DNA from 3 places in the Streptomyces sp. NPDC058671 genome. Region 1 is predicted to be linked to each of the others. Evidence: predicted binding sites of a transcription regulator. Region 1 holds the regulator's gene; each other region holds the start of a gene.
The links. Region 1 encodes HrcA, which represses chaperone genes, less so after heat shock. Its sites were predicted from a motif close to TTNGCACTCNGNNNNNCNGAGTGCNAA; they were not measured.
Positions count from the first base shown of each region.

Region 2: groES (co-chaperone GroES) is a predicted target of HrcA. The motif match lies at 1,835-1,861, and genes of this name have one in related genera.
Region 3: groL (chaperonin GroEL) is a predicted target of HrcA. The motif match lies at 4,013-4,039, and genes of this name have one in related genera.

Region 1 is NZ_JBHXSA010000031.1:67,286-74,882, forward strand. It holds gene lepA (translation elongation factor 4) at 1-578, shown strand, start outside; gene ACFWV2_RS29695 (long-chain fatty acid--CoA ligase) at 816-2,687, shown strand; gene hemW (radical SAM family heme chaperone HemW) at 2,768-4,000, shown strand; gene ACFWV2_RS29705 (DUF3097 domain-containing protein) at 4,060-4,863, opposite strand; gene ACFWV2_RS29710 (MBL fold metallo-hydrolase) at 4,874-5,602, opposite strand; gene hrcA (heat-inducible transcriptional repressor HrcA) at 5,751-6,770, shown strand; gene dnaJ (molecular chaperone DnaJ) at 6,771-7,597, shown strand, end outside.
Region 2 is NZ_JBHXSA010000003.1:560-8,156, forward strand. It holds gene groL (chaperonin GroEL) at 1-1,251, opposite strand, end outside; gene groES (co-chaperone GroES) at 1,382-1,690, opposite strand; gene ACFWV2_RS04300 (hypothetical protein) at 1,913-2,134, opposite strand; gene ACFWV2_RS04305 (polysaccharide deacetylase family protein) at 2,131-3,051, opposite strand; gene ACFWV2_RS04310 (methyltransferase domain-containing protein) at 3,182-4,369, shown strand; gene ACFWV2_RS04315 (RNA polymerase sigma factor) at 4,388-5,638, opposite strand; gene ACFWV2_RS04320 (YciI family protein) at 5,655-6,020, opposite strand; gene ACFWV2_RS04325 (polysaccharide deacetylase family protein) at 6,140-6,991, opposite strand; gene ACFWV2_RS04330 (hypothetical protein) at 7,038-7,277, opposite strand; gene tsaD (tRNA (adenosine(37)-N6)-threonylcarbamoyltransferase complex transferase subunit TsaD) at 7,292-7,597, opposite strand, start outside.
Region 3 is NZ_JBHXSA010000003.1:302,219-309,815, forward strand. It holds gene ACFWV2_RS05780 (alpha/beta hydrolase) at 1-1,363, opposite strand, end outside; gene ACFWV2_RS05785 (SRPBCC domain-containing protein) at 1,471-1,956, opposite strand; gene groL (chaperonin GroEL) at 2,217-3,845, opposite strand; gene ACFWV2_RS05795 (cold-shock protein) at 4,210-4,413, opposite strand; gene ACFWV2_RS05800 (MoaD/ThiS family protein) at 4,820-5,095, opposite strand; gene thrC (threonine synthase) at 5,110-6,420, opposite strand; SAM riboswitch class I at 6,414-6,558, opposite strand; gene ACFWV2_RS05810 (glucosyl-3-phosphoglycerate synthase) at 6,679-7,597, shown strand, end outside.

The DNA of each region.
Region 1 (7,597 bases):
GCGAGTTCATCGGGGCGATCATGGAGCTGTGCCAGACCCGTCGCGGCACGCTGCTCGGCATGGACTACCTCTCCGAGGACCGGGTCGAGATCCGCTACACCCTGCCCCTCGCGGAGATCGTCTTCGACTTCTTCGACCAGCTGAAGTCCAAGACGCGGGGGTACGCCTCCCTGGACTACGAGCCCACCGGCGAGCAGGCCTCCAGCCTCGTCAAGGTCGACATCCTGCTGCACGGCGACAAGGTCGACGCGTTCTCCGCCGTCACCCATAAGGACGCCGCGTACGCCTACGGTGTGCGGCTCGTCGCGAAGCTGCGCGAGCTCATCCCGAGGCAGGCCTTCGAGGTGCCGATCCAGGCCGCGATCGGCTCCCGGGTCATCGCCCGCGAGACGATCCGCGCCATCCGCAAGGACGTCCTCGCCAAGTGCTACGGCGGTGACATCTCCCGTAAGCGGAAGCTGCTCGAGAAGCAGAAGGAAGGCAAGAAGCGCATGAAGATGGTCGGTTCGGTGGAGGTGCCCCAGGAGGCCTTCATCGCCGTGCTGTCGAGCGACGAGTCCTCCAGCAAGAAGAAGTAGCCGGAGGGCGTCGGACGAAGAGGGAAAGCGGGCCGGGGCTGCGGGGGAGCCGAAAGTACCTGTCCTGTGCAATGAACGGGCCTACGTGCGGATGCGCGTGGGCCCGTTCGTTATGAAGCGACGCCCTGTAGACCCTTACGCGCCGGTCCTCGGCGCCTTACTCTGATCCCGGCTCGAAGGTTACTCGCCAGTTAGTTACGAACCACCAGCAGGCACCGCCGCCGCCCGGAGGACGTCGTGAGCGACACACAGACCCAGATCGAGAACCGGCCGCCCTCCGTGGCGACCCTCTTCCTTGAGCGCGTCGAGCGGACTCCGGACGCGGAGGCCTACCGCTATCCGGTGCCCGCCGCCTCCGGCCCGGACGACTGGAAGTCGCTCAGCTGGGGTCAGGCCGCCGAGCGGGTCTACGCGATCGCCGCCGGCCTCGTCGACCTCGGCGTGCAGTCCGAGGAGCGGGTCGCCCTCGCCTCCTCCACCCGCGTCGAGTGGATCCTCGCCGACCTCGGCGTGATGTGCGCGGGCGCCGCGACCACCACGGTCTACCCGCAGACCAACGCCGAGGAGTCGGCGTTCATCCTCTCCGACTCCGAGTCGAAGGTCCTCATCGCCGAGGACGCGGCGCAGCTCGCCAAGGCCGTGGAGCGCCGCGCCGACCTGCCGAACCTCCACCACGTGATCGTCATCGACGCCACGGGCGTGGAGAGCGACGGCCAGTGGGTCCTCTCCCTGGCCGAGCTCGAGGCGCGCGGCCGGGCGTACCTGGAGAAGCACCCGGAGGCCGTCAAGGAGCGGGTCGCGGCGATCACCCCCACCCAGCTCGCGACCCTCATCTACACCTCCGGCACCACGGGCCGCCCGAAGGGCGTGCGTCTTCCGCACGACAACTGGTCGTACATGGCGAAGGCCATCGCCGCCACCGGTCTCGTCACGCAGGACGACGTCCAGTACCTGTGGCTGCCGCTCGCGCACGTCTTCGGCAAGGTCCTCACCTCCGGCCAGATCGAGGTCGGACATGTCACGGCCGTCGACGGCCGCGTCGACAAGATCATCGAGAACCTGCCCGTGGTCCAGCCCACCTACATGGCCGCCGTGCCCCGCATCTTCGAGAAGGTCTACAACGGCGTCGCCGCGAAGGCCCGCGCCGCCGGTGGAGCCAAGTACAAGATCTTCCAGTGGGCGGCCGGCGTCTCCCGCGACTACGCCAAGGCCGGCCAGGACAACTTCCGCCGCACCGGGACCGCCTCCGTGCCCTTCGGCCTCACCGCCAAGCACAAGATCGCCGACGCCCTCGTCTACTCCAAGATCCGTGACGCCTTCGGCGGCAACCTGCGCGCGTGCATCTCCGGATCCGCCGCGCTCGCCCCCGAGATCGGTTACTTCTTCGCCGGCGCCGGCATCCACATCCTGGAGGGCTACGGGCTCACCGAGTCCTCCGCCGCCTCCTTCGTCAACCCGGGCGAGGCCTACCGCACCGGCACCGTCGGCAAGCCGCTCCCCGGCACCGAGGTCCGCATCGCCGACGACGGCGAGATCCTGCTGCGCGGCCCCGGCATCATGGAGGGCTACCACGGCCTGCCCGAGAAGACGGCCGAGGTCCTGGAGTCCGACGGCTGGTTCCACACCGGTGACATCGGCGAGCTGTCCGCCGACGGCTACCTCCGGATCACCGACCGCAAGAAGGACCTGATCAAGACCTCCGGCGGCAAGTACATCGCGCCGGCCGAGGTCGAGGGCCAGTTCAAGGCCGTCTGCCCGTTCGTTTCCAACATCCTCGTCCACGGCGCCGACCGGAACTTCTGCACCGCGCTGATCGCCCTCGACGAGCCCACCCTCCTCGGCTGGGCCGCCGATCACGACCTCGCGGGCAGGTCGTACGCCGAGGTCGTCGCCGCCCCGCAGACGGTGGCCATGATCCAGGGCTACGTCGACCGCCTCAACGAGGGCCTCCAGCGCTGGCAGACGATCAAGAAGTTCCGGCTGCTGCCCCGGGACCTCGACATCGAGCACGGCGAGCTGACCCCGTCGCTGAAGCTGAAGCGGCCGGTGGTGGAGCGCGAGTACAAGGACCTCATCGAGGAGATGTACGCGGGCTCCCGGGAGTCCTGACCGCCGCGCACGGCGCTTTTCCCCCGGCCGTCGTCCACAGGCCGGACGTCCACCTCGGGCAGTACGGGACAATGGGGCTCATGCCTTCCGTACTGCCCGATGGTGAGACCGTGCCCGAGACCGGGGCGCTGCCCGCGCACGCCCTGGAAGGGGCGGCCGAGCGGCCCCTCGGGTTCTACCTGCACGTGCCGTACTGCGCCACGCGGTGCGGCTACTGCGACTTCAACACGTACACGGCGAGCGAGCTGCGCGGCACCGGGGGCGTGCTCGCCTCCCGGGACAACTACGCCGACCAGGTCGCCGAGGAGATCCGGCTCGCCCGGAAGGTACTCGGCGACGACCCCCGGCCGGTGCGGACCGTGTTCGTCGGCGGGGGCACGCCGACGCTGCTCGCCGCCGGTGATCTCGTACGGATGCTGGGAGCCGTCCGCGACGAGTTCGGGCTCGCGGACGACGCCGAGGTGACGACCGAGGCGAATCCGGAGTCCGTGACCCCCGCGTACCTCGCGGAACTGCGGGAAGGCGGCTTCAACCGCATCTCCTTCGGGATGCAGAGCGCCCGGCAGCACGTCCTGAGGATCCTCGACCGGACGCACACGCCCGGGCGCCCCGAGGCGTGCGTCGCCGAGGCACGGGCCGCCGGGTTCGAGCACGTGAACCTGGATCTGATCTACGGCACGCCGGGGGAGTCCGACGACGACTGGCGGGCCTCGCTCGACGCGGCGATCGGCGCCGGCCCGGACCACGTCAGCGCGTACGCCCTGATCGTCGAGGAGGGGACGCAGCTCGCCCGCCGGATCCGGCGCGGCGAGGTGCCGATGACCGACGACGACGTGCACGCCGACCGGTACCTGATCGCGGACTCCGTTCTCGCCGAGGCCGGATTCGAGTGGTACGAGGTGTCCAACTGGGCCACCTCCGAGGCCGGGCGCTGCCTCCACAACGAGTTGTACTGGCGGGGCGCGGACTGGTGGGGCGCGGGCCCCGGCGCGCACAGCCACGTGGGCGGGGTGCGCTGGTGGAACGTGAAGCACCCGGGCGCGTACGCGGCGGCGCTGGCCGGCGGGAAGTCGCCGGGCGCGGGGCGTGAGCTGCTGTCGGACGAGGACCGGCGGGTGGAGCGGGTGCTGCTCGAACTGCGGCTGCGGGAGGGGGTCGAGTTGTCACTGCTGCGGCCTGCCGGGCTTGCCGCAGCCGCGCGGGCGCTGGCGGACGGGCTTCTCGACGCGGGGCCCTACGGCGAGGGGCGGGCCGTGCTGACCCTGCGGGGCCGGCTGCTCGCCGACGCGGTGGTCCGGGACCTGGTGGACTGAGGTCAGGCGCGGGGCGAACGCCCGCGCCGAGGGCGCGGGGCGCCCCCGGCGGCGGTCGTCTACGGCGCCGTCACGAAGTCGATCAGTTCTTCCACTCGGCCCAGGAGCTCCGGTTCCAGGTCCTTGTACGAGGTGACTCTCGACAGGATGTGCTGCCAGGCCGCGCCCGTGTTGTCGTGCGGCCAGCCGAGGGCCCGGCAGACGCCCGTCTTCCAGTCCTGGCCTCGGGGGACCGTCGGCCAGGCCGGGATGCCCAGGGAGGAGGGCTTCACCGCCTCCCAGACGTCGATGTACGGGTGGCCCACGACCAGGACGTCCGGGGAGGTCACCCGGGCCGCGATGCGGGACTCCTTCGAGCCCGGGACCAGGTGGTCCACCAGGACCCCCAGGCGCGCGTCCGGCGCCGGGGCGAAGTCCGCCACGATCGACGGCAGGTCGTCGACGCCCTCCAGGTACTCCACGACCACGCCCTCGATCCGCAGGTCGTCGCCCCAGACCCGCTCCACGAGCTCGGCGTCGTGCCGGCCCTCCACATAGATCCGGCCCGCCCGCGCAACACGCGCGCGTGCGCCCGGTACGGCGACCGAGCCCGAAGCCGTACGGGCGGGGCGGGCGGGAGCGGCGACCGGTCGCACCAGGGTCACCACCCGGCCCTCCAGGAGGAAACCGCGCGGGTCCATCGGGAAGACCCGGTGCTTGCCGAAGCGGTCCTCCAGGGTCACGGTGCCCGCCTCGCAGCGGATCACCGCCCCGCAGAAGCCCGTCGTGACCTCCTCGACGACGAGGTCACGCTCGGCCGGAACCTCCGGGACGGGCTTCGGCTTCTTCCAGGACGGCGTCAGATCCGGGTTGTAGCTGCGCATTGCGGTGACGTTAGGCGACGTGGAAGCGGTGTGCCAGTTCATCGCGCTGGGCCCGCACGAACGTGGCGTCCACCAGCGCCCCGTGCCCCGGTACGTACACCGCCTCCTCGCCGCCGAGCCGCAGCAGCCGGTCCAGGGCGTCCGGCCAGCGGGAGGGGATCGCGTCCGGGCCCGCCTGCGGCTCGCCGGACTCCTCCACCAGGTCGCCGCAGAAGACCACCTCCGGGCCGCCCGGCACCAGGAGCACCAGGTCGTGGCCCGTGTGGCCGGGGCCGACGTTCGCCAGGAGGACCTGCCGGCCCCCCAGGTCCAGCGTCCACTCGCCGGAGACCACGTGCCGCGGCGCCACCAGCACGTCCACGGCCTCCGCGGCCGCCGCCGGGTCGAGCCCGTGCCGTACCGCGTCACCGCGCAGCGCCTCCTGAGCCCTTGCCCCGCCGAGCAGCGCGTCGGAGCCGACCGCGCCGAAGACCTCCGCGCCCGAGAAGGCCGCGGTGCCCAGCACATGGTCGAAATGGGGGTGGCTCAGTGCGATGTGCGTCACTCTCCGGTCGTTCGTCAGCTCAGCGATCTGCGTCCGCAGCTCGGCGCCCTCCGCGAGCGAGGAGCCCGTGTCGTACAGCAGCACCGCCCGTTCGCCCAGTACCAGTCCGACCGTGGCGTCCCATCCAGGCAGCCGCCGCCGGCCCACCCCGTCCGCGAGCCGCTCCCACCCGTACGCTTCCCAATCCACGTCCATACGGCGACGCTAGCCGGTGGGGCCCCGCCGCCTTGCCAGGAGCGACGCCCGCCGCCGTACACTGGCCGGGGAATCGCTGGCACTCGAACAGGGTGAGTGCCAAAAGCGGAGCAACCGTAACGACGTCGACAGCTGGAGGTGCGCCACGATGCTCAGCGAACGCAGGCTCGAGGTCCTGCGCGCCATCGTCCAGGACTACGTGGGGACGGAGGAGCCCGTCGGCTCCAAGGCGCTCACCGAGCGCCACAAGCTCGGCGTCTCGCCCGCCACCGTGCGCAACGACATGGCCGTGCTGGAGGAGGAGGGCTTCATCGCCCAGCCCCACACCAGCGCCGGCCGGATCCCGACCGACAAGGGCTACCGGCTCTTCGTCGACCGGCTCGCCGGCGTCAAGCCGCTGTCGACGCCGGAGCGCCGGGCCATCCACAACTTCCTCGACGGCGCGGTGGACCTGGACGACGTCGTCGGCCGCACGGTCCGGCTGCTCGCGCAGCTGACCCGTCAGGTCGCCGTCGTCCAGTACCCCTCGCTGACCCGTTCGACCGTCCGGCACGTGGAGCTGCTCTCGCTGGCCCCCGCCCGCCTGATGCTGGTGCTCATCACGGACACCGGCCGCGTCGAGCAGCGTCTCATCGACTGCCCCGCGCCCTTCGGCGAGTCCTCACTCGCCGATCTGCGGGCCCGGCTCAACAGCCGGGTCGTCGGCCGGCGGTTCGCCGACGTGCCGCAGCTGGTGCAGGACCTCCCCGAGTCCTTCGAGGAGGTCGAGGACCGCGCCACGGTCTCGACCGTGCTCGCGACCCTCCTCGAATCCCTGGTCGAGGAGCACGAGGAGCGGCTGATGATCGGCGGCACCGCCAATCTCACCCGCTTCGGACACGACTTCCCCCTGATGATCAGGCCCGTCCTTGAGGCTCTGGAGGAGCAGGTCGTGCTCCTCAAGCTGCTCGGCGAGGCCAAGGAATCGGGCATGACCGTACGCATCGGGCACGAGAACGCCCACGAGGGGCTGAGCTCCACGTCCGTCGTCTCGGTCGGCTACGGTTCGGGCGGCGAGGCAGTCGCCAAACTCGGCGTGGTCGGACCGACCCGCATGGACTACCCCGGAACGATGGGAGCGGTACGCGCAGTGGCACGTTACGTCGGACAGATCCTGGCGGAGTCGTAAGTGGCCACGGACTACTACGCCGTACTCGGCGTGCGCCGCGACGCTTCCCAGGACGAGATCAAGAAGGCGTTCCGGAGGCTCGCCCGCGAGCTGCACCCGGACGTCAATCCCGATCCCAAGACGCAGGAACGCTTCAAGGAGATCAACGCCGCCTACGAGGTCCTCTCGGACCCGCAGAAGAAGCAGGTCTACGACCTGGGCGGCGACCCCCTCTCGGCCTCGGGCGGAGGCGGCGCGGGCGGCTTCGGGGCGGGTGGCTTCGGCAACTTCTCCGACATCATGGACGCCTTCTTCGGTACGGCGTCGCAGCGCGGCCCGCGCTCGCGGACCCGCCGCGGCCAGGACGCCATGATCCGGCTGGAGATCGACCTCAACGAGGCCGCCTTCGGCACCACCAAGGACATCCAGGTCGACACGGCGGTCGTCTGCACGACCTGCTCGGGCGAGGGTGCCGCGCCCGGCACCTCCGCGCAGACCTGCGACATGTGCCGCGGTCGCGGCGAGGTGTCCCAGGTCACCCGGTCCTTCCTGGGCCAGGTCATGACCTCCCGGCCCTGCCCCCAGTGCCAGGGCTTCGGCACGGTCGTGCCGACGCCGTGCCCGGAGTGCGCGGGCGACGGCCGGGTGCGGTCCCGTCGGACGCTCACGGTCAAGATCCCGGCCGGTGTCGACAACGGCACCCGGATCCAGCTCGCGGGCGAGGGCGAGGTCGGCCCCGGCGGCGGCCCCGCCGGCGACCTGTACGTGGAGATCCACGAGACCCCGCACGACACCTTCCAGCGGCGCGGCGACGACCTGCACTGCACGGTCACGATCCCGATGACCGC
Region 2 (7,597 bases), on a different contig from region 1:
GGAGCCACCACCGGAGACGATGCCCTCCTCGACCGCGGCGCGGGTCGCGGAGATGGCGTCCTCCAGACGGTGCTTCTTCTCCTTCAGCTCCACCTCGGTGGCGGCGCCGACCTTGATCACGCACACGCCGCCGGCCAGCTTCGCGAGGCGCTCCTGCAGCTTCTCGCGGTCCCAGTCGGAGTCCGTGGACTCGATCTCGGCCTTGATCTGGTTGACGCGGCCGTGCACGTCCTCCGACTTGCCGCCACCGTCGACGATGACGGTGTCGTCCTTGGTGATGGTCACGCGGCGGGCGGTGCCGAGCACGTCGAGACCGGCCTGGTCGAGCTTGAGGCCGACCTCCTCGGCGATGACGGTGGCACCGGTGAGGGTGGCCATGTCGCCGAGCATCGCCTTGCGGCGGTCGCCGAAGCCGGGGGCCTTGACGGCCACGGCGTTGAAGGTGCCACGGATCTTGTTCACGACCAGGGTCGACAGGGCCTCGCCCTCGACGTCCTCGGCGATGATCAGGAGCGGCTTGCTGGCGCCGGCCTGGATGACCTTCTCCAGGATGGGCAGCAGGTCCTGGATCGAGGAGATCTTGCCCTGGTTGATCAGGATGTACGGGTCGTCGAGGACGGCCTCCATACGCTCCTGGTCGGTGACCATGTACGGGGACAGGTAGCCCTTGTCGAAGGCCATGCCCTCGGTGAAGTCGAGCTCCAGGCCGAAGGTGTTGGACTCCTCGACGGTGATGACACCGTCCTTGCCGACCTTGTCCATCGCCTCGGCGATGAGCTCGCCGACCTGCTGGTCCTGCGCGGAGAGCGCGGCGACGGCGGCGATGTCGGACTTGTCCTCGATCGGGCGCGCGGTGGCGAGGAGCTCCTCGGAGACGGCCTTGACGGCGGCGTCGATGCCCTTCTTCAGGGCGGCCGGGGAGGCGCCGGCGGCGACGTTGCGCAGACCCTCGCGGACCAGGGCCTGGGCCAGCACGGTGGCGGTGGTGGTGCCGTCACCCGCGATGTCGTTGGTCTTGGTCGCCACCTCCTTCACCAGCTGGGCGCCGAGGTTCTCGTACGGGTCGTCGAGCTCGACCTCGCGGGCGATCGTGACACCGTCGTTGGTGATGGTGGGGGCGCCGAACTTCTTGTCGATGACGACGTTGCGGCCCTTGGGGCCGATCGTCACCTTCACCGTGTCGGCAAGCTTGTTGACGCCGCGCTCAAGGGCGCGACGGGCGTCCTCGTCGAACTTCAGGATCTTCGCCATGGGAGCGGTTCAGCCCTCTCGGAATAGGGTGGAACGAACCGCGCCCCGGGGCGCCTGGAAGGGGCCTCGGGGCGCAGCTCTGAGCATCTGGTTCAGTGCTCGTACGTCGGTACTTCGGTACTTCGGTGAATTACTTCTCGACGATCGCGAGCACGTCGCGAGCCGAGAGGACGAGGTACTCCTCGCCGTTGTACTTCACCTCGGTGCCGCCGTACTTGCTGTACAGCACGATGTCGCCGGTCTGGACGTCGAGCGGCAGGCGCTCGCCGTTCTCGAAGCGGCCCGGGCCCACGGCAAGGACGACGCCCTCCTGGGGCTTCTCCTTGGCGGTGTCCGGGATGACCAGGCCAGAGGCGGTGGTCTGCTCGGCGTCGAGCGGCTGGACCACGATGCGGTCCTCGAGCGGCTTGATGGCAACCTTGGAGCTGGTGGTCGTCACGATCCGACCTCCCCCTTCGGAGATCACGGGGTTGACTGTCTGAGGTGGCGACCAGGTGGATCCGTCGTCGCGGGTGCCGGACCTGCCCGTCGCTGTGTTGGCACTCTCCGGTGGGGAGTGCCAGAGCCGAGACTATGACCGCGATTAGCACTCGGTCAAGCGGAGTGCCAATGACGCGCGATGTGGCGCTCCGGTCCCGGCAGGAGAACGGCGTCCCGGACCTCAGGGTTCCGCACGCGAGTTCGAGTCCCGGACGCCCGCGGCACCCTGCTCCGCGACCGTCGTCGCGTCCCGCGTCTGCGCCGGTCCCACCCGCTCCGCCGCCTTCCGCCCGAGCCGTTCGAGCGGGTCCACGGCCGAGGCGCACCCGGTGGCGGCGAGGAGCGCGACGGCCAGCACCGCTCCGGCCACCGACCGCCGCGTCCGGGACGGCGCGCGGCTCATACGTAGTCCTCCAGCTTGGCGACCGCGTACCCCTTGGCCGTGATCACGTTCATCACCCGGCGGATCATGTCGGGCATGGTCCCCTTCCAGTCGTCCTTGCCCCGGAAGTGGGTGAGCACGATGTCGCCGGGGTGCAGGTCCCGGTCCCACTCGCGCCACTCCATGTGGTCGGGGAACGCCTCGGACGCCCACAGCGGGACCGCCTTGACGCCGCAGGACCTGGCGGCGCGCAGGGTGTCCTCGTTGTAGTTGCCGTACGGCGGGCGGAAGAGCGGGGGGCGCTTGCCGAATCGTTTCTCGATGACGTCCTGCATGCCGCAGATCTCGCGCTTCTGCTGGCTGTACGACAGCCCCGGCAGGTACCGGTGGTTGAGGGTGTGGTTGTGCAGGGAGACCCCGCCCTCCTGGGACTTCTGCATCCGGGCGAAGTACCCGTAGTCGTCCTTGACGACGTAGTCGCTGATGAAGGCGCTGTAGGGGATCCGGAGTTCGTTCATCATCCGCAGCAGGGCGGGGTCCTTCTCGGCGCCGTCGTCGATCGTCAGGAAGACGATCTTCTGCTTGGTCGGCACGGTGGTGAAGACGGGCGGCAGGCCTTCGCCCGCCGTCTCGAAGCCCTTGCGGGTGGTGATCCGCGGCTTCACGGCGGGCGGGGCGGGCGCGTCGAGCGGGGTCCGGGCGAGGCCCCACTTCCTCGCGGCGACCACCCGGGCGGCGCGCTGCGCGCGGACCTTCTCGACGTACGCCGCGATCGCGCCGGACGCCTTCTGCCCCTGGGCCTGCTGGCCGGCGGCGGGAGCGGGGGCGCCCTTGGCCGGCTCGGTGCCGTCCCCGCAGGCCGTGGCGGCGGAGGCGAGGGCGGCGACGACGAGGGCGGCCCCGAGCACCCGGGACGAACGGCGCACACCTTTTGCCATCATATTTTCCTTTTGTCGTACGAGTCGTATCGCGCCGCATCCTGTCAGCGCGGACGCCCGTTCCCGGCCACGACACCGCCGTACCGCACCCCGCGTCCCCCGGCCGGCCCACACCACCGCAGGGCCCACAATGGGACGGGTGACCGACCTCGCCTCCTTCGCCCCCCTGCTCGGCCCCGAGGGTCAGACCCTCCTCACCGCCCTGCGCGACTACGACCCCGCCCGGGAACTGGCGGTCGCCTCCCGGCTGCGCCGCGACCACTCCGCGGAGCTGGTCACGGCGGCGATCGGGCAGGCACGGCTGCGGCAGCGGGCGGTCGCCAAGTTCGGCGCGGAGGACGCGTACCGGATGTACTTCACCCCGAACGGCGTCGAGCAGTCGACCCGCGCCTCGGTCGGCGCCCACCGGGCGGCCCGGCTGAAGGCGCTCGGCGTCCGCGGCGTCGCCGACCTCTGCTCGGGGATCGGCGGCGACGCGATCGCCCTGGCCCGCGCCGGGATCTCCGTCCTCGCCGTCGACCGCGACCCGCTGACCGCCGAGGCCGCCCGCGCCAACGCCGAGGCGCTCGGCCTCGCGGAGCTGATCGAGGTGCGGTGCGCGGACGTCACCGACATCGACACCGCGCCGTACGACGCGGTCTTCGTCGACCCGGCGCGGCGCGGCGGCCGGGGCCGCGTCTTCGACCCGGAGGCGTACTCCCCGCCCCTGTCCTGGGCGGTCCAGGCGGCCCGCAGGGCCCCGCACGCGGCCCTGAAGGTGGCTCCGGGCATCCCGCACGAGGCGGTGCCCGAGGAGGCCGAGGCCGAGTGGATCTCGGACGGCGGGGACGTCAAGGAGGCGGTCCTCTGGTTCGGTACGGAGCCGGGCGCCCGCCGGGCCACCCTGCTACCCTCGGGCGCGGCCCTCGCCGGCCGGGGCCTGCCCGACCCGGCGGTCCGCCCGGTCGGCCGCTACCTCTACGAGCCGGACGGCGCCGTCATCCGCGCGCACCTGGTCGCCGAGGTGGCGGAGGAGGTGGGAGGCGGCCTGATCGACGCGACGATCGCGTACGTCACGGCGGACGCGCTCGTCCCCACCCCGTACGCCGCCGCCTACGAGATCACCGACGAACTCCCGTTCAACCTGAAGAAGCTGAAGGCCCTGCTGCGGGAACGGGAGGTCGGCACCCTGACGGTGAAGAAGCGCGGCTCCGCGGTGGAGCCCGAGGAGATCCGCCGCAGGGTGAGGCCGAAGGGCCCGAACGCGGCGACGGTCCTGCTCACGCGGGTGGCCGGCGCCCCGACGATGCTGATCGGCCACCCGGCCGCCCGTCGGTGACCCCGGCCGAGCGCCCCCCTACGCGCCCCCGAGCGCCCGCGCCTTCGCCCGCAGCAGCGCCCGCTCGCCCTCGTTGCGGGTGAGGGCCGTGGCCCGCTCGAACTCCGCCCGCGCCTCCGCCTCACGCCCGAGCCGGGCCAGCAGGTCGCCCCGCACGCTCGGCAGCAGGTGATATCCGGCCAGGCCGGGCGCGGCGGAGAGGGCGTCGACGAGCGGGAGGGCCGCCTCGGGGCCCTCGGCCATCGACACGGCGACCGCGCGGTTCAGCTCGACGACCGGGGAGGGAGCGAGGACGCCCAGCCGCCCGTACAGCGCGGCGATGGTCGCCCAGTCGGTCTCGTCGTACGAGGGGGCCCGCGCGTGGCAGGCGGCGATGGCGGCCTGGAGGGCGTACGGCCCGTACGTACGCCCGTCACCGGCCCGCTCCAGGGCGGCGAACCCGCGCAGGACGAGCAGCCGGTTCCAGCGCCGCCGGTCCTGCGCGGCGAGCAGCACCGGCTGGCCGTCGGGTCCGGTCCTGGCCGCCGTCCGGGAGGACTGGAGCTCCAGAAGGGCGGCCAGGCCCTGCGCCTCGCCCTCCCGGGGCGCGAGGGCGGCGAGGGTCCGGGCGAGCCGCAGCGCGTCCTCGCAGAGCCCCGGCCGCAGCAGGTCGTCGCCCGTCGTCGCCGCGTACCCCTCGTTGAAGATCAGGTAGATCACTTCGAGGACGGAACCGAGCCGCGCCGCCCGGTCCTCCCCGTACGGCACCTCGAAGGCGACGCCCGCCTTCGCGAGCGTCCGCTTGGCGCGGGTGATGCGCGCCGCGAGGGTGGCCTCCGGTACGAGGAAGGCGCGGGCGATCTCGTCCGTGCGGAGCCCTCCGACGAGCCGCAGGGTCAGCGCGGCCCTCGCCTCGGCGGAGAGCACCGGATGGCAGGCGGTGAAGATCAGCCGCAGCACGTCGTCGTCGATGTCACCGGGGCCCGGGGGCTCGGGGTCGTACGCCTCCTCGGTGAGCGTCCTGCCCACCTCGGCGAGCTTCCGCGCGTACGTCTCGCGCCGCCGCACGAGGTCGACGGCGCGGTGTTTGGCGGTGGCCGTCAGCCAGGCTCCCGGCCGCTCCGGGACCCCTGTCAGCGGCCACTGCTCCAAGGCGGCGACGAGGGCGTCCTGGGCGATCTCCTCGGCGATGCCGACGTCCCTGACGATGCGCGCCGCCGTGGCGACGATCCGCGCCGACTCCATGCGGAAGACCGTCTCCAGTGTGCTGTCCGGCGTCACGCCTCCCATGACAGCACACCCGGGGTCAGCCCTCCGGCATCTCCTCGACCTCGCGGACCTCCAGGCCGACCTTCCACTGCGGCGGGTGGACGGCCAGGAAGCGCTTCCCCCACTCGACGGCCTCGGCCATGTCCTTGCACTGGAGCATGGCGTAGCCGCCGACGACCTCCTTGGTCTCGGTGAACGGTCCGTCGGTGTACGACAGCTTCCCGTCCGACCAGGTGATCCGGGTGGCCTCGGCGGTAGGCCTGAGCCCGGCCGTGTCCACCATGGCGCCGGCCTTGCCGATCTCCTCGAAGAGCGCGCCCATGCGCTCCTCGAAGCCGGGGTCGGCGCTCTCCATGTCGATGGTGTTCTCCTCGATGCGGACGAGGGACAGGAAGCGGGGCATGACGACTCCTCGGGGGTGCGGTGGCGGGGCCGTTCCCCGCCGTCCACACATACGTCGAACGGGCCGGACCCGCATCGACACCACGCCCGGAGAAATCTCCGGGCGTCCCGGGCAAGGCCCTAGACGTAGTCCTCCAGGCGCGCCACCGTGAAGCCCTGTTCCTGGATGCGGCGCAGCATCGTGGCCGTCATCTCCGTCATCGTGCGGCCCTTGAGCTCGGACGGGCCCCGGAAGTGGGCCAGGATGATGTCGCCGGGGTGGAGCTTCCGGTCGCCGCGCTGGTACTGCATGTTCTTGATCTGCATGGACTCCCGCCACAGCACGATCGCGTCCACGCCGCACTCCGCCGCCGCCGCGCGCGTGGCCTCGTTCCAGTTGCCGTAGGGCGGGCGGAAGAGGCGCGGGGCCGTGCCGAACCGTTTCGTCAGCTTCGTCTGCTGACCGCAGATCTCCCGACGCTGGGCGTCCTGGGACAGGGTGCGCAGGTTCGGGTGGGTCAGGGTGTGGTTGGCGAGCCCGTGGCCCTGGGCGACGAGCGGGGCGAAGTACGCGTAGTCGCCGCGGATGGCCGCGTCCGTGAGGAACATCGTGACCGGGACATCGAGGTCCTTCATCATCGTGACGAACTCGGGGTCCTTCTCCGCCCCGTCGTCGATCGTGATGAAGACGATCTTCTCGGTGGTGGGGATGTCGCTGATGACGGGGACCGGCCCGCCGGGCGGCCGGACGACCGGCTTGGTCGCGGGCGGGGCGGGCGGCGCCGCGAAGGGCTTGAGCCCCCACTTGCGGTACGCGGCCGCCCGGTCAGGGGCGCCGGGCGCCTTGTCCCCGGCACCCGTCCCCGCCGACGGGGCGTCCCCGCGCGCCGACGGCGTCCTCGGAGCGGGTGCGTCGGGGTCCTCCGCCGCGCAGCCGGTCACCAGCAGGGCGACGGCGGTGAGGGCGGCCCACAGCGCGATCTTCTTCTTCACACGTGGTGGGATGCCCGCACCGGTCGAAAGGTTGCCCGGGAATCGACTATTCCACCGATTCGAAACGCCAGCGGTGGACCGGACGGGCGATCAGCTCCGCGTCCGGCTCCGCCAGCTCGGGCAACTCCGCGTCGAAGGCCGCCGCCTCCCACCAGGTGAGGACGAGGACCCGGTCCTGGGGCGCGCGGAGGATCTCCCGGCGCTGCGGCTCGCGGGCGAGGACCTGGGCCCTGGCCCACTCCAGGAGTTCGGCGCCCCGGCCCTGGGCGGCCCGCGCCTCCCACATGAGCGTCACGGTGGTCACGAGTACAGGTTCTCCTTGCTGACCTCGTGCACGTGATCGTGATCGTGGGACGCCCCCGGCACGTGCGGGTCCGTCACCGGAAGCGAGGAGTCCGCGGAGAGTTCCAGGTCGGAGGCCGGCCGGTTGCGGGCGACCATCTCCGAGCCGAGGGCCGCGACCATGGCGCCGTTGTCCGTGCACAGGCCGGGGCGCGGCACCCGCAGCCGGATGCCGGCCCGCTCGCAGCGCTCCTCGGCGAGGGCCCGGAGACGCGAGTTGGCGGCGACACCGCCGCCGATCATCAGGTGGTCGACGCCCTCGTC
Region 3 (7,597 bases), on a different contig from region 1:
GCTCGCCGAGCGCCGCCCGCATCCGCAGCCCCATGGAGTACGGCGTCGCCGGGTCCCGCAGGTTCTGGATCATCAGGATGTTCGACGGCCCGCGGCCGGTGACGCGGACGGGCTTCTCCCCGGACCCGCCCTTCCAGAAGGAGCAGGGCGTGATGTTCGCCGGCATCCCCGCCGTCAGCGGATTCCGCGCCCGGTCCACCGCTACGGCCCGCTCGTACGCCGGTACGGACGCGGGCCAGTCCACGTCGTTGCAGACCACGCCCATCGTGATCGCCGCCGCTTCGTCGGGCATCGCGCCCGAGAGCTCCCGCGGCAGCACCGGCTCGCCCGCCGGGTCGAGCGCCTCCGTCACGAGCCGCGCGAAGGACGGGAAGGCCGCGTCGGAGTAGAGCGCGAGCTGGAACGCCTGGAGCAGCACGGTCCCCGTCAGCATCGCCCCCGGCGTGGTCGTGGGGAGCGGTTCCCGGTCGAGCCGGGCGGCCAGGTCGAGGACGACCCGCCGTACGTCCCCGGGCCGCTCCGCGAGCCGCAGCCCTTCCGCCGCCCGGTCAGGGTGCGCCGCCCAGGCCGCGAAGTCCGGCAGCCGGTCCTCGGCGCCCCGCGCCATGCCTTCCAGCCAGCCCCGGGCGACCCGCCGCGGATCCGGGTCGCTGCTGCTGTCGAGGACCCAGCGGTCGGTGCGCCCGGGGTACCTCTCGGCGTACGCGGCCGCCACGTACGTCCCGTACGAGACGCTCCACGCCGACAGCTTCCGCTCACCGAGCGCCTGCCGCAGCCGTTCCAGGTCACGCACCTGGTTGGCCGTGGTCAGCCCGCGCAGCATGGCACCGCCGTTGCGGGAGCACGCCTCCGCGATCCGCTTCGCCCGGGTCACGTTGTCGTCGATCCGGCCGCCGCCGCCCGGCCAGGACCGCAGGGTCACCGTCCACCGGTCCTCCTCGGCGAGCCCGCACCGCGCCTTCGCGGACCCGCCGGTCCCGCGCGGATCGAAGGCCACCAGGTCGTACGCCCCGTCCATCTCCTCCGCCAGCGCGGCCCCCTTCTGCGCGAGCCGCTGCACCCCGGAACTCCCGGGCCCGCCCGGGATCACCATCAGCGTCCCGCGCCGCGCCTCCGGCCGCCCGGCGGTGAGCCGGGAGACGACGAGACCGATCTGCTCACCGCCGGGATCCGCGTAGTCGAGGGGTACGGAGAGGGTGGCGCACCGCTGCCCGGGCAGCGGCTTCACGGCGGGGTCGCAGTCCCCCCACTCCAGCCCGGCCGCGACGGCCGGGGCGGCACCTCCCCCGCCGAGGGTGACACCGGCGACGGCGGCGACGGAAAGGGCGAGCAGCAGGGCCTGACGTCCACGGTTCGTTGTCATACCCCCAGCCTCCCGAACCCCCGGCCCCCACCCCATCCGGCAGGCACGCCACCCGGGGTGGGGCCAACCCCCGCCCGACGGGGCCGGGTCGCCCGAGGTCCCCCCCGTCAGCCGTGGACAGGCCGCATCGTCCGCAGATGCCCCGCCAGCCGGTCGAACTGCTCCCGCACCCCCGCCTCCATCCCCGCCGCCAGCGCCTGGTCCCTGATCTCGTTCGACGGCCACACGGAGGTGCTGGTCAGGGCCGTGCCGCCGTCCGGGGTCGCGTCGAAGGTGAGGGTCACCCGGACCGGATCCGCGTCCGGCATCTGCTCGAAGACCTCCGTGTAGTCGAGCCGTTCGGCCGGGACGATCTCCTCGTACGTGCCGGAGAAGACGATCTCCTGGCCCTCCGGTGTGCTCTGGCCCCAGCGCCACGCGCCGCCGACCCTCAGGTCGATGTCGACGACCGACGTGGTCAGCGCGGACACGCCGTACCACGCGCGCACGTGCTCGGGACGGGTCCACGCCTCCCAGAGCAGGCCCGGCGGGGCGTCGAAGGTCCGGGTGATGACCAGCTCGCGGTCGGCCGGCGTCGTCAGCAGGGTGACCATCGTGGTCTCCCTTCACGAGAGGGGCCATTCCAGGATCACCCCGGCACCGAGGTAAGGCGAGCCCCGCGCAACACCGCAGTCCCCGCACGACGCCGAGGTCCCGTACGACGCCCCGGTCCCGTACGGCCCCGAAGTCCCGTACAGCCGGGGTCCTGGACAACGCCCGAGGGCGGCACCCCCTGGGGGTGCCGCCCTCGTTCTGATCTTCGCTTCCTCGCGTCAGCTCGCGCGTTCAGCGATGAACCACCGATCCCGGAGGATCAGAAGTCCATGTCACCGCCCGGCATGCCGCCGCCGGCCGGCGCGGACGCCTTCTCCGGCTTGTCGGCGATGACGGCCTCGGTGGTGAGGAACAGCGCGGCGATCGACGCGGCGTTCTGCAGCGCGGAGCGCGTGACCTTCGCCGGGTCGATGATGCCCTCGGCGATGAGGTCGACGTACTCGTTGGTCGCGGCGTTCAGGCCGTGGCCGACGGGCAGGTTGCGGACCTTCTCCGCCACGACGCCGCCCTCGAGGCCGGCGTTGATCGCGATCTGCTTCAGCGGGGCCTCGAGGGCCAGCTTCACGATGTTCGCGCCCGTGGCCTCGTCACCCGTGAGGTCCGCCTCGAGCTTCTCGAAGACCGAGGAGGCCTGGAGCAGGGCCACGCCACCGCCGGCGACGATGCCCTCCTCGACGGCCGCCTTCGCGTTGCGAACGGCGTCCTCGATGCGGTGCTTGCGCTCCTTGAGCTCGACCTCGGTCGCGGCGCCGGCCTTGATGACGGCCACGCCGCCGGCCAGCTTCGCGAGGCGCTCCTGGAGCTTCTCGCGGTCGTAGTCCGAGTCGCTGTTCTCGATCTCGGCGCGGATCTGGTTCACGCGACCGGCGACCTGCTCGCTGTCACCGGCACCGTCGACGATGGTGGTCTCGTCCTTGGTGATGACGACCTTGCGGGCGCGGCCCAGCAGGTCGAGGCCCGCGTTCTCCAGCTTCAGGCCGACCTCCTCGGAGATGACCGTGCCGCCGGTGAGGATGGCGATGTCGTTCAGCATGGCCTTGCGACGGTCGCCGAAGCCCGGGGCCTTGACCGCGACGGACTTGAAGGTGCCGCGGATCTTGTTGACGACCAGGGTCGACAGGGCCTCGCCCTCGACGTCCTCGGCGATGATCAGCAGGGGCTTGCCCGACTGCATGACCTTCTCCAGGAGCGGGAGCAGGTCCTTCACGGAGGAGATCTTGGAGTTGACGATGAGGAGGTACGGGTCGTCGAGGGACGACTCCATGCGCTCCATGTCGGTGGCGAAGTACGCCGAGATGTAGCCCTTGTCGAAGCGCATGCCCTCGGTGAGCTCGAGCTCGAGCCCGAAGGTCTGCGACTCCTCGACGGTGATGACGCCTTCCTTGCCGACCTTGTCCATCGCCTCGGCGATGAGCTCGCCGATCTGGGTGTCGGCGGCGGAGATGGAGGCCGTCGAAGCGATCTGCTCCTTGGTCTCGACATCCTTCGCCTGCTCGAGGAGGGCGCCGGAGACGGCCTCGACGGCCTTCTCGATGCCGCGCTTGAGGGCCATGGGGTTGGCACCGGCGGCGACGTTGCGGAGGCCCTCGCGGACGAGCGCCTGGGCGAGAACGGTGGCGGTGGTCGTACCGTCGCCGGCGACGTCGTCCGTCTTCTTGGCGACTTCCTTGACCAGCTCGGCGCCGATCTTCTCGTACGGGTCCTCGAGCTCGATCTCCTTGGCGATGGAGACACCGTCGTTGGTGATCGTGGGGGCGCCCCACTTCTTCTCGAGGACGACGTTGCGACCCTTGGGGCCGAGGGTGACCTTGACGGCGTCAGCGAGCTGGTTCATGCCGCGCTCGAGACCGCGCCGGGCCTCCTCGTCGAACGCGATGATCTTGGCCATGTGAAGTGGTCCTCCCGGACATGGGGTGGATAACGCTCCAGGACCGCGCCGACGCCCGCGACGGACGGCCTCCGCAACTCCGCGTGGTTCCTTGCCCCACCCGGCCGGCGACCTCGTCATGCCCGATCCTCGTAGCACTCTCACCTGCCGAGTGCTAACGCCAATGATTAGCACTCGACCTAGGAGAGTGCAAGCCGTTCCGAAGGAACGCCGACGAGGGGTGGCGGTCGGGTGACGGGCGGGTGCGGGCGCCTCTCGACGGTCGGGACGCGGACCGGCCGGTGGCGGAACACGTCGAGGGGCCCGCATCCCCAGGGATGCGGGCCCCTCGACGGCGTTGCGTCGGTGGCCGATCGCGCCGCGCTCAGACGGCGAGCTTGACCATGTCCGCCTGCGGACCCTTCTGGCCCTGCGAGATCTCGAACTCGACCCGCTGTCCCTCTTCGAGGCTGCGGTAACCATCCATCTGGATCGCGCTGTAGTGGACGAAAACATCCGCACCACCGTCGACCGCGATGAAGCCGTAGCCCTTCTCCGCGTTGAACCACTTGACGGTGCCCTGAGCCATGCCTAACTCCCCTATTACTGGCCCTTGCGCGGGACCCGCACTTCGCGGACCCGGGTCAGACCCTGCGCCGGAACGCGTCGACCGCGGCTGAATGTATCTGCCCAACTGCCCTCTGCAACAGGTCAATCGAGCGAGAATTCTGGGCGTCACGGAAAGGTGAATCGGGGAGAATTCCTGGAATTACGGGGCAAGTCGGGCCCGGCAAAGTACGCAGAAGGTACACAAGGCGCACACACTTTGGCTGCTTCTCGACGGGCGGGGCGCATTCACATATGCACCCGGCATGAGCAGCGGAGGGGACTTCCCCAACTCTACCCCGCTCAACCATGCAGAATTGCCCCCTCCGCTTTATGGCGCGGAAGGGGCAATTCGAGATCTTCGACGAAGAGAGGACAACGGGTACGGCTCAGCCTCCGGCGACGGCCGGGATGATCGAGACGCCCGCACCCGCCGGGGTCGCCGTCTCCAGGCCCTGCTCGAAGCGCACGTCGTCGTCGTTCACGTAGACGTTCACGAAGCGGCGCAGCTTGCCCTGGTCGTCGAGGACGCGGGCGGCGATGCCCGTGTGGTTCTTCTCCAGGTCCTCGATCACCTCGGCGAGGGTCGCGCCCTCGGCCTGGACCTCGGACTGCCCGCCCGTGTAGGTGCGGAGGATGGTGGGGATGCGGACGTTCACGGCCATGTCTTCGTAACCTTTCAGAGCGCCAGGCCGGCGTCGCGGAACGCGTCCAGGCTCGGGCGGATGGTGACGGTCGCCTGAGAGGTGTCGGCCACCGCGTCCAGGGTCTTGAGTCCGTCGCCGGTGTTGAGGACGACGGTGGTGAGGTTCGGGTCGATCAGCCCGTTCTCGACGAGCTTCCTCGCGACGCCGACGGTCACGCCGCCCGCGGTCTCGGCGAAGATGCCCTCGGTCTGCGCGAGCAGCTTGATCGCGTCGACGACCTGCTCGTCGTTCACGTCCTCCACGGCGCCGCCGGTGCGGCGGGCGATGTCGAGGACGTACGGGCCGTCGGCCGGGTTGCCGATGGCGAGCGACTTGGCGATCGTGTTCGGCTTCTGCGGGCGGACGACGTCGTGGCCGGCCTTGAAGGCGACGGAGACCGGGGAGCAGCCCTCGGCCTGGGCGCCGAAGATCTTGTACGGCTTGTCCTTGACGAGGCCCAGCTTGATGAGCTCCTGGAGACCCTTGTCGATCTTGGTGAGCTGCGAGCCGGAGGCGATCGGGATGACGAGCTGGTCGGGGATGACCCAGCCGAGCTGCTCGCAGATCTCGTACGCCAGCGTCTTGGAGCCCTCGCCGTAGTACGGGCGGAGGTTGACGTTCACGAAGCCCCAGCCCTCGCCGAGCGGGTCGCCGATGAGCTCCGAGCAGAAGCGGTTGACGTCGTCGTAGTTGCCCTCGATGGCGACGAGGTCACCGCCGTAGACACCGGCCATGACGACCTTGCCCTGCTCCAGGTCGTGCGGGATGAACACGCAGGAGCGGAAGCCGGCACGGGCGGCGGCGGCGCCGACGGCGCCGGCCAGGTTGCCGGTGGAGGAGCAGGACAGGGTGGTGAAGCCGAAGGCGCGGGCGGCCTCGATGGCCTGGGCGACGACCCGGTCCTTGAAGGAGTGGGTCGGGTTGCCGGAGTCGTCCTTGACGAAGAGCTTGCCGGGGGCGACGCCGATCTCGCGGGCGAGGTTGTCCGCCTGGACGAGCTTGGTCCAGCCCGGGTTCAGGTTCGGCTTGTCGGCGACGTCGGCGGGGACGGGCAGCAGGGGGGCGTACCGCCAGATGTTGGCGGGGCCGGCCTCGATCTGCTTGCGCAGCGCCTCGGGGTCACCGGTGGGGAGGTCGTACGCCACTTCGAGAGGTCCGAAACAGAGTTCGCAGGCGAAGATCGGGCCGAGCGCGAACACTTCACCGCATTCGCGACAGGAAAGCCCGGACGCGGGACCGAGGTCGACGGTGGTGGCGGGGGTGACGGTCTGTACAGCCATGGAGGCGAGGCCCTTTCTCCTCATCTTTCCCATGACGAATTTTTCGCCATGAGACGGATTTGGCACCTTCCCTAGTCAGGGACCTCGCTGGAGTACGAGCTGCTGACTGGAGGGTTGCCGGGGCTTCAACGGGCCGTTTCCCTCTGCCCCTCTGGATGAGCGGTATTCGGTTGTGTGACGCGGGCGGCACCCCGACATGCATCGGGCGTCCGCGTTGTTCAAGACTGTAACCGAAGGCATGGACGGTCGAGATGGTCGTCCGAACCGCGAGATGGAGATCACGTGCTGGATGAGGTGGAGCGCTGGCTGGACCGGCGGTCCTGGTCCGTGGCCGATCGACCGCTGGAGCGGGTTCTCGCCGCCAAGCGCGGGACGAAGGTCAGCGTGGTGCTGCCCGCGCTGAACGAGGAGGCGACGGTCGGGGACATCGTCACCGTGATCCGGCGCGAGCTGATGGGCGGGGCGGCGCCGCTCGTCGACGAGCTGGTGGTGATCGACTCGGGGTCCACGGACCGTACGGCGGAGGTGGCGGCCGAGGCCGGGGCGCGGGTGGTCGCGCGGGACGCGATCCTCCCCCGGATACCGGCGGTGCCGGGCAAGGGCGAGGTCCTGTGGCGGTCACTGATGGTGACCAGTGGGGACGTCGTCTGTTTCGTGGACGCGGACCTGCGGGACTTCTCCGCGGACTTCGTGACGGGGATCGTGGGCCCGCTGCTCACCGACCCGGACGTGGACCTCGTGAAGGCGATGTACGACCGCCCGTTCAACGACACCCCTGGTCAGGGCGGTCGCGTCACGGAGCTGGTGGCACGCCCGCTGCTCAACCTGCACTGGCCGCAGCTGGCCGGTTTCGTGCAGCCGCTGGGCGGGGAGTACGCGGCCCGCCGTTCGCTGCTCGAACGGCTGCCGTTCCCGGTCGGTTACGGAGTGGAGCTGGCGCTGCTGGTCGACGCGCTGCACACGGTGGGCCTGGACGCGCTCGCACAGGTGGACGTGGGGGTCCGCAAGCACCGCCACCAGGACGGGCTGGCGCTCGGCCGGATGGCGGCGGCGATCTACCGGACGGCGCAGCTGCGGCTTTCGCGGGGACATCTGGTGCGGCCGTGGCTGACCCAGTTCGAGCGGGGTGAGTCGGGGTTCACGCCGCGGACGTACGCGGTGGACACGGAGGAGCGGCCGCCGATGGCCGAGATCGTGGAGT